3 regions of the Massilia sp. CCM 8734 genome follow, and region 1 is predicted to be linked to each of the others. Evidence: predicted binding sites of a transcription regulator. Region 1 holds the regulator's gene; each other region holds the start of a gene.
The links. Region 1 encodes FNR, which switches genes on or off when oxygen is low (the NO sensors DNR and NnrR bind a similar motif). Its sites were predicted from a motif close to TTGATNNNNATCAA; they were not measured.
Positions count from the first base shown of each region.

Region 1 (3,274 bases):
CAAGGTCCATCAGGCCGACCGTTGCGCCAACCAGGCCTCCTTCCGTCTGGCTCGAATAAATGGGGATGCTTGTGGTCCGTTCATCGTCGTCGTACTTGGTGACAGCGAACTCCCCCCCAATCTGGTGGCGAAGAAAACTTACCCAATCTTTGTGCGCTTGTGTTGTTGTCATTTCCAACTTCGTTGCGGTATCTGTTAATCGGGTTCTTAACGGGCTTCTGCCCGGGAGTGTTGGCAGCTTGTAGGCGACCGTGAGTGGCTCCCCTGCCTGCTCGGACATGTCTGCATCGGCACCCAAGGCGGTGCATCCTGCGCCGACGCGAACGGACTGTTTACAGCGCGTTCTGGAACTATACTGTCTGATAAATATAGCCAACCATGCCATGACGGGATACCCAGATGATGAAAACCGACATTCCAACTTCCAACAAGCAAGTTTTTTTGATCGGCATGCTGATCGCGTTGCCGCTCCTGCTGGCCACGTTCTTCTATTACCTGACTCCGCACCAAAAAGCGCCGGATGCCATGGAAACCGGTTTGGTCGGCGGCATACTGCTGGCATCGGGATTATTCGCCCTGGTTCTCTGCGCCAGCATGCTGATGCGTCACTCGGTCGAACTGGGCGCCGATGCCATTGTGGTCAGGCATGCCTTCTACACCTTCCGGCTGGCGCGCGCCGACATCCGGGCGCCCGCCATCGAGCGCCTGCCCGACGTGCGCAGCCTTGGCATCACAACCAAGCGCAACGGCATCGCTGGCTTCGGATTTTATTCGGGATGGTTCAACGCCAGCAAGGGCGAGCGGGTATTCATGGCGGTGTCCGGCGTACCGCTCGTGGTGTTGCGCTTTACCGGGCATCCAAAATGCTCGGTGCTGGCCATGAGCAGCAGTGGCAGCCTGGAAGCCGACCTTGCCACCTGGCTCGCGCAGGGATCAGCCGCGCTGGCGCGCGGCGGGCTGCCAGCCTGAGAGCCCCTTGCCGGGTGCCCCTGGCCGGGCGCCCCTGGCTCACGCCATCGGGCTGCACTGTTCGGTGCCGGCGGCCAGCGCCTTGAGCATGGCCGGGTCGAGCAAGGTCAGTTCGCGCTTGTCGACGCTGATCCAGCTCTGCTTTTTGAAGCGCGACAGCAGGCGGCTGATGCTTTCGATGGTCAACCCCAGGTAATTGCCGATATCTTCGCGCGACATGCGCAGCTGGAAGCTGGTGGCCGAGTAACCGCGCGCCGCATAACGCGCTGACAGGTTGACCAGGAATACGGCAAAGCGCTGCTCCGCCCGCATATTTCCCAGCAACAGCATGACATTCTGTTCACGCGTGATTTCCTGGCTCATGATGCGGTGGAAATGGCGCAGCAGGGTCGGCACTTCGCCAAACAATTCTTCCAGGCGCTCGAACGGGATTTCGCACACTTCGCTGTCTTCCAGCGCGACCGCGTCGCAATGGTGGCGGTCGCCGCTGATGGCGTCCATCCCCAGCAGTTCGCCCGCCATCTGGAAGCCGGTGATCTGCTGCTCGCCGTTGGCGTTGACCTGGTAGGTCTTGAAGTGGCCGAAGCGGATCGCGTACAGGTTGCGGAACGGCTCGTCCATCTGGTACAGGCGCTCGTCGCGCAGCACGCGGCGGCGCTTGCCGATAATGTTGTCGAGGCGACTGATGTCATCGTTTTCGAGTCCCATCGGCAGGCACAGCTGATGCATGCTGCATCCGGCGCAGCTGGCCTTGAGTGCGGCGACGTTGAGCATGGCTGCCGGAACGAAGGGGAGAGGCTGAGGCATAGGGTCTGACGGTTTGTGGCTTGAGCCGTATGATACCCCACGGCGACCCCGGCGCACGGGCGAATACCGGAACAGATGGGGCTGTTTCCCCGATACAGATGACTGTTTTTCCCGGCCGGGCATGCATTATGCAGATTTGCGTTGTGCATGTCCTAACAACGCGATCCATACCCCTGCGCATGGCGCGGCGCCGGCCTCAGCGCGGGCGGAAACGCACGTCGACCGTCGACACGTCGCCGCTGACCTTGGCTTTCTTCGGTTTCTTGGGTTTTTTCAGCACCTCGCCGGTGGTGTTGGTGAGCGGCACCCTGTGTTCCGGCGAGAAACCAGGCTCCTCGATGCGTTCCAGGGTTTGCTTCGTCAGAATTTCGATGGCGGCGAGCAATTGCACCTCGTCCGCGCAGACCAGCGAGACCGCTTCGCCCGAGGCCCCCGCGCGGCCGGTGCGGCCGGTGCGGTGGATGTAGTCTTCGGCCACGATCGGCAGGTCGAAATTGACCACCTGCGGCAAGTCGTCGATATCGAGCCCGCGCGCGGCCACGTCGGTCGCCACCAGGATCTTCGCTTCGCCGGCCTTGAAGCGCTCGAGCGCGCGCAGGCGCGCCGGCTGCGGCTTGTCGCCGTGAATCGAATCGGCCGCGACGCCCTGCGCCTGCAAGGTCTCGACCAGCTGGTCCACGCCCTTGCGCGTCTTGACGAACACCAGCACCTGGCCCCAACGGTGCTTGTTGAGCAGGTGCAAGAACAGTTCCGGCTTACGTTTTTTGTCGACCGGCACGACCCACTGGCGGATACGCTTGACGGTGCTGTTGCGCGGGCTGACCTCGATGCTCAAAGGGTCGCTCAGCAGCTTGCCGGCCAAAGCGCGGATCTCGTCCGAAAACGTGGCCGAAAACAGCAGGGTCTGGCGTTTTTTCGGCAGGGCGGCGAACACGGCGTCGAGTTCGCGCGAAAAACCCAGGTCGAGCATGCGGTCGGCTTCGTCGAGCACCAGGGTCTCGAGCTGGTCGAACTTGAGCGCGTTCTGGCGGTACAGGTCGAGCAGGCGGCCGGGAGTGGCCACCAGCACGTCGAGTCCCTTGCGCAGCTTCATCATCTGCGGATTGATGCTCACGCCGCCGTAGGCCACGTGGGTACGCAGCGGCAAGCCAGCCCCGTAGGCACGGAAACTCTCGTGCACCTGCTCGGCCAGTTCGCGCGTGGGCACCAGCACCAGCACGCGCACCGCATTGGCGCCGACCTGGCCCTGCAAGGTCAGGCGCTGCAACAGGGGCAGGGCGAAGCCGGCGGTCTTGCCGGTGCCGGTCTGGGCGGCGGCCATCATGTCGCGCCCGGCCAGCACGGCGGGAATGGCTTGCGCCTGCACTGGCGTGGGCGTGCGGTAACCGAGCGCGTCCAGCGTGCGCACGAGGGGATCGATCAGACCGAGGGAATCAAAAGACATGGGGAAGCGACCTTGCAGCGAAAGAACAAGGGCGTAGTTTACTCTGTCCGGCGC
Region 1 covers NZ_WHJI01000018.1:7,972-11,245, reverse strand. Annotated here, with positions in the region: gene F2P46_RS17660 (suppressor of fused domain protein) at 1-172, opposite strand, end outside; gene F2P46_RS17655 (hypothetical protein) at 442-969, shown strand; gene fnr (fumarate/nitrate reduction transcriptional regulator Fnr) at 1,009-1,776, opposite strand; gene F2P46_RS17645 (DEAD/DEAH box helicase) at 1,973-3,220, opposite strand.

Region 2 (3,274 bases), on a different contig from region 1:
TCAGACCAGTGTGAGGCGGCGCGGGCGCCGTGTCGACGGCCAGCTGTCCATCCCGACCTCCAGGCGCATGTCGGCGCAGGCCGCGAGCAGGCGCGCGCACTGCGCATCGGTCAAAGCGCTATTGAGCGTGAGGCGCACCAGCGAGCGGTTCTTGGCGGTGGCCGGGGCGCAGAACACGGCGCCGTAGATCCCGCGCTTTTCCAACGCCTTGCGCAGCGCCAGCGTGCGCGGTTCCGGTCCGGCTTCGAGCGCGATGATTTGTTCGCTGCCGTCGTCGACGTTGTAGCCCAAGGCGCGCAGGCCGTCGCGCACCGTGCGCGTGACGCGCGCCAGCGCGGCGCGCCGCCCATCGGCCCCGGCGATGAAGTCGAGCGCGGCGTCGAACCACGCCAGCTCGTGTTCGAGCAGGCAGGAGCTGAAAATCGCCGGACGCGAGGCCGACAGGAAGTAGCCCTTGAAGTGGCTGGAACAGGTAATGAAGCCGGCGCGCCCGGCAAAGCTCTTGGCCAGCGAAGCGGTGCGAAAATGCACCTGGCCAGCCAGGCCCAGTTGCGCCACCAGCCCGGCCCCGCGCGGGCCGTGCGTGCCGAGCGAATGCGACTCGTCGACCACCAAAATGCTGCCGCTGTCGGTGGCGATGCGCGCAATGTCGATCAACGGCGCGACGCTGCCGTTAGTGCTGTACAGCGCGTCGACCACGATCACGCCGGGACCGTGCTTGCGCACCTGGCGCTCCAGATGCGCCGCATCGTTGTGCAGGAACGGCAGCGCCGTGGCCTGCGCCGACTGCACCCCTTCCCACAGCGAGGCGTGCGCCATCATGTCGAGATAGACCGGCACACCAGGCCCGGCGATGGTTTGCAGCAGGCCGACGTTGGCGGCCCAGCCGGACTGGGTCAGCACCCCGTCCTGCGCCCCCATGAAGGCGGCCAGCTTCGCTTCCAGGCGGTGCTGGGCGCTGCCCTGCTGCAGGAACACCGACGACATCAGCATGCCGCCCTGGTTGCGCACCAGGCAGCGTGCCTGCGCGCCCCGCAAGGCCACTTCGCCGGAAATGCACAGGTAATCGTTGCTGGCCAACATGATCGCGCCGGGCTGGGGTGCTGTCCACACATGCAGGTGTTCGCCGCCCAGCAACTGCGCCACCCGCGTGACGTAGTGCTCGTCCATGCGGCCGGTAACAAACGATGGCATGTCCGGGTGCGCGCGCAAGGCAGGCGAAACTTGATCGACAGCAAAAGACATGAATTCTCCTTGGAAAAAGCATCTATTTTGTGCCGCCCTTCCTTGACAATCCTGCAACATCGATAGACCTTGACATATATCAAATTGCAAAATATCAACATAGGTCAAGATTGTCCTTTCTCGCCTACCCTTGCGAGCCAGGAAACCTTTCCATGACCTTTGCCAGCGCCACCGCTCCGTTTTCCGCCGACCGCCTGCGCCGCTCCTTGCTGCAGTGGTTCGTCAAGCACGAGCGCCACCACGCGCATGCGACCAGCCGCTTCATCCTGCTGGCGTGGATCGGTTTCCTGGGCATGCCGGCCTACTATACGATCTGGACCTACTGGTTCCCGCAGGAGTTCGAAAGCCTCGCCTTGCGCCTGCTCGGCGCCGCCCTGTGCCTGCCCGCGCTGGCGCCCGGCCGCCTGCTGCGCGGGCGCTTCGTCAACGCCTACCTGTTCGTCGCGCTCACCTACGTGCTGCCGTTCCAGTTCACCTTCATGTACCTGATGAACCACGGCTCGGCCGTGTGGAGCCAGTCGATGCTCATTGCGCTGACGGTGCTGTTCCACTTTCGCACGCGCTGGGCGCTAGCCGCCTGCGCTATCGGCAGCGCCCTGGCCTGCGCCCTGTTTGCGCTGGTCGGCGAAGCCGCCTTCATGCTCAGTCCCACGGTGCTGGAACAGCTGCCGATCTATGCGTTTACGATGATCGCCGTGTCGGTGGCCAAGGCCGGGCGCGGGGCGCTGGCGGGCGAAAAGCTGGCCGGCATGGCGCACGCCCTGGCCAGCGTGTCGCACGAACTGCGCACGCCGCTGGTCAGCGTGGAGGCCAATGTGCGCGGCATCTGCCGCCGCATCACGCCGCCGGCCAGGGCCAGCGAGGCCGACTGGCAGGCGATGAGCGAGGCGATGACGCGCATCCAGTACGAGGTGCGCCACATGAACCACATGATCGACCTGTTCCTGCTGTCGGCCAGCGCGGTCGAGCAGCGCCTCGAAGCGACCGAGGTGGTGTCGATGCGCCAGGTGGTCGACTCGGTGATCCGGCGCTATCCGTTCGCGGCGCAGTCGCAGCGCGACGCGGTCAGCGTCGATATCCGCACCGACTTCCGCTTCGCCGGCAAGTACGAGCTGTCGGTGGTCATTTTGCTCAACCTGCTGCGCAACGCGCTCAAGGCGCTGCACCGGGCCGGCAAGGGCCGCATCCGCATCGTCGTCGACGGCCGTCCCGAACAACCGCGCCTGCTGGTGATCGACACCGGCTGCGGCATCGCCGCGCGCCAGTTGCCGATGATCTTCCAGCGCTTCTATTCCTACCCTCCCAGTTCCGGCGCCGGCATCGGCCTGGCCTTGTGCAAGGACATCATCGATGCCTGGCAGGCCAGCATCCGCTGCGTCTCGCGCGAACTTGGCTACACCATGTTCGTGCTCGAGTTCCCGCGCGTGGCCGTGGCGCCGGAGCCGCATTGACCTCTTATGAAAGACCCAGCATGCCCCTGCCGATCTACAGCCATCCAAGCCTGACCGTCCTGATCGACGACAGCGACAGCTTCCTGAAAAGCGTCGCCTTCCAGCTCGACCCCGCGCTGGCCAGCAAATGCTTTGCCGATACCAGCAGCGCGCTGGCCTGGATCGGCGCCCACGGCGAGCGCGAGCCGGGCCGGCTGGCGGCCAGCCACGATACCTATCCCGATTCAAAAGAGCGCTGCAACGTGGCCTTCGATATCGACCAGATCCATCGCATCAGCTTCGAGCCGCAGCGCTTCATGACGCCGTCGGTGGTGGTGGTCGATTACTCGATGCCGCAGATGGATGGCCTCGAATTATGCGAGGCGCTGCGCCACCTGCCCTGCAAGAAAATCCTGTTTACCGGCGTGGCCGACGAGAAGGTGGCGGTCGACGCCTTTAACCGCGGCCTGATCGACCGTTACATCAAAAAGAGCGACGACGGTGCGCTCGACAAGCTCGAAGCCGAAATCGTGGCGCTGCAGGCCGAGTATTTCGCGGCCCGCTCCGACCCCTTGCGCGACCTGCTCAAGCTGCACAAC
Region 2 covers NZ_WHJI01000043.1:9,761-13,034, reverse strand. Annotated here, with positions in the region: gene cqsA (alpha-hydroxyketone-type quorum-sensing autoinducer synthase) at 1-1,245, opposite strand; gene F2P46_RS28970 (HAMP domain-containing sensor histidine kinase) at 1,398-2,696, shown strand; gene F2P46_RS28965 (two-component system response regulator) at 2,717-3,274, shown strand, end outside.
Region 2: cqsA (alpha-hydroxyketone-type quorum-sensing autoinducer synthase) is a predicted target of FNR. The motif match lies at 1,315-1,328, and genes of this name have one in related genera.

Region 3 (3,274 bases), on a different contig from region 1:
CGTTGACGACCATCTCTCCGCTGCGGCCATGCAGCACGATATGCGCCATTTCGTAAGGCCGCTGCTGGAAGAAATCCGAGTTGGCCAGCGGCGGGAACACTCCCGGAACGCCTTTGCCGTCCGGCAGATGGCAGGCCGCGCAGGTGTTGTCATACACCGCCTTGCCGCGCACGCGCTGCGCGCTGGTGACGGCGGGCGCCGGTGGCGCCTTGGCCGCAACGGCCGGTGGCTTGGCGCCGCTCAGCGCTGTCTTGATGCCCTTGCCGTAAATATCGAGCCGTTCGGGACCGCTGATCGCCATCAAGCCGACCGCGCCCTTGTTGAAGGCGCGCGTAAGCGAGTGGTCCACCAGGGTCAGGTTGCCGGGTACTTTGGGGACGAATTCGACGATGGTCGAGCCGCCCGGAGGCACCAGCGTGGTCTGGACGTTTTCCTGGAAGCGCGAGCCGCCGTCGGCAAAGACCTTGTCGAAAATAGCGCCGATGATGTGGAAGCTCGATACCGTGTTCGGTCCGCCCACGCCGAAGAACATGCGCACCTTGTCGCCCGCCTTGGCGGTGAGCGCGCCCTGGCCGGTGAGTGCGCCGTCGGCGCCGTTGAACAGCACGTAGGTGGGGCGCTCGTCGATGGCCTTTTGCAGGTCGAAGCCTTGCAGGCCGGGGGCGCGGTAGGCGCCGGTGGTGTAGAAGTCACCCTGCATGACGTAGTATTCCTTGTCGACCTTGGCCATGCCTTCCTTCGGTTCGACCAGGATCATGCCGTACATGCCGTTGGCGACGTGCATGCCGACGGGCGCGGTGGCGCAGTGGTAGACGTACAGGCCGGGGGCCAGCGCCTTGAAGGTGAAGCTGGCTTGATTGCCCGGGGCGATCAGGGTTTGCCCGGCGCCGCCACCGGGACCGGTGACGGCGTGCAGGTCGATATTGTGGGGCAGCTTGTTGCCGGAGAGGTTTTGCAGGTTGAGTTCGACCGTGTCGCCTTCGCGCACGCGGATCATTTTGCCGGGGACGGTGCCGCCGAAGGTCCAGAAGGTGTAGCGCGTGCCGGGTGCGATTTCGCGCTCGATTTCCTCGACCGTCAGGTTGACGACCACGCGCGCCGGGGTCTTGCGCGTGATTTGCGGCGGCAGCGCGGGCGGGGCGAGCAGCTCCTGATGGATGACTGGCAGCGCCGCTTCGGCGCCCTGGACGTGCAGCGAGAGGAGGGCGGAAGCGGTGGCGAGGCAGGTGCCGGCGAGACGGAGAGGAAGCGAGCGCATGATAAGACCTTTTCTTTTTCTGTTGGACGTTGCGAAAGGCAGCCGTCAACAGCATGCTAAGGTTTGCGTTCGGGAAATTCCTTGATGTGGATTACATTTTGGGGCAATCTGGCGAACCGTTGGCGGTCCGACGGCGCGATGGAACCCGATGGCGCCGGCTTTTCAGTGTCTTCGGCTTTCTTTAACCCGTCATCGCCCGTGTCCTCACCGATGTCAGGTCTGACTGCAAGGGCGTCATTCGGACACGAACTCAAGCATGAGGGCGCAGGTTCACGCAAGACTGCCGTGTCCGCGTGGACGGAAACATCTGCACGGAGGGCGGGGCCGGCGATTGAACGAATCGGTGGTCTCTGCTCGCGCGGGAAAATGACAGCCTTACCTGGACAATATTGTTAGTGGGGAAAAAACATGGCATGGGATGATGGAGACTTTTTCGGTGAGCACATCATGGCTGGTGATAAACCGGCCGATGAATTCGGTCTTTGTCTCAAGCGGATATGCGCCGCTTATGAGGATAGATTCGAACGAAAGCCGACGGTAGCCGAGCTGTTGTATTCGTTCTCTATTGTATTGAGGTCTACTCCGGAGCAATACTGCTCCGATCCCGCAGCAGTTGAGAGGATGATGATTTCTTTGAGCGGCAAAAAAGCAGGCGCCACTGAAATCCAGGCACGGAAGTAACTACCGAGCCGCTACGGGGCCGATGACTCCACCGGTATCAGGTCTGGCTTTGGTGAGGTGACCTGTCAATATGGTCACTCCAGTTTGAGACAGCTTTTTGCTCTTTGCTGAATTTTTCGGCAAATATAGCAGGCGCGATGTTGCCGAGCCGAGAGTGTCGGCGCTGGCGGTTGTAAAAAATCTCGATGTGTTTCTGGATCGCCTCCTCGGGGGCGGTTCGGGTCTGGAACTGTCGGTGGTAGATCAATTCGTTCTTCAAGCTGCCCCACAAGCTCTCCATTGGGGCATTGTCATAGCAGTTGCCTTTGCGCGACATTGTTACCTTCATTCCGAACTGGTTGAGCAGGGCGACATAAGAATGCGCGCAATATTGGCTGCAGTGATCCGAGTCATGAATCAAGCCAGGCGCCAGGCGTTTGGATTGGAAGGCTCGCCGCAGGGCCTTCGACGTCAGTTCGGTGGTCATTCGATCGCTCATCGCGTACCCGACAATTTCACAAGTAAAAACATCCTTGATGCCTGCAAGGTAACCATCTTTCACTGGTGGCAATGTAGGTGATGTCGGTCACCCACACGGTGTTCGGGGCAACCGGCTTGAACACTTGTCCAAGCAGATTCGGGGCCACTGGCAAAATCGTGATTTGAGTTAGTTGTAGCCGTAAATTTGCGCTTCTGCTTGCAGCGCAGCGTCAATGCTTGCCGCAGCCGCGCAATCCGGTCGCGGCCAGCGACAAATCCTTGAGCTTGCAGTTATGGCTGCAATCGTACTTCGCCATACGTCTGCCGAGTCTGGCGATGTGCCGCGACAATGGCCACCTTCAATCGCTCGTCATCTCAATGTTACGGTCATTGACCTGAGCGACGTGCCCTTCGAAGTGCTCAGCATTACGGTCTCTCTCATTTCCTCAGTGGCCCATTTTGGTATTAATTTACTCCAGTTTGGCATGCAGATATCCGATTATTGGTGTTATATTGGTATACCGATATTGCACATAAAACATCGGAATTGTCGCGTAAACCGATTTCGCCATCATCGCGCGAGCACGGAGTGACGCGCGGCACACGGATCAGCCAGGTCTATCTCCGGCACGCAAGTGCCCCGACAATTTGATATGGAGCCTCAATTGAACAGAACAATCATCAGCAGCCTGATCATCAGCGTACTGGGCGGGTCGCTGGCCGCCTGCGGCGGCGGCAGCGACAATACGTCCATCGGCACCCAGTCATCCCAAAGCAAGATGTTGGCGGCAACGAGCGTGTGTTACGCAGCGTGGAACAGCGCCGCCGTCTATGATGGCGGCAAATCGGTCAGCTACGGGGGGATCAACTACACGG
Region 3 covers NZ_WHJI01000001.1:359,868-363,141, forward strand. Annotated here, with positions in the region: gene nirK (copper-containing nitrite reductase) at 1-1,258, opposite strand, end outside; gene F2P46_RS01650 (hypothetical protein) at 1,667-1,939, shown strand; partial or broken gene F2P46_RS37375 (IS3 family transposase) at 1,977-2,773, opposite strand; gene F2P46_RS01660 (glycoside hydrolase family 19 protein) at 3,064-3,274, shown strand, end outside.
Region 3: nirK (copper-containing nitrite reductase) is a predicted target of FNR. The motif match lies at 1,340-1,353, and genes of this name have one in related genera.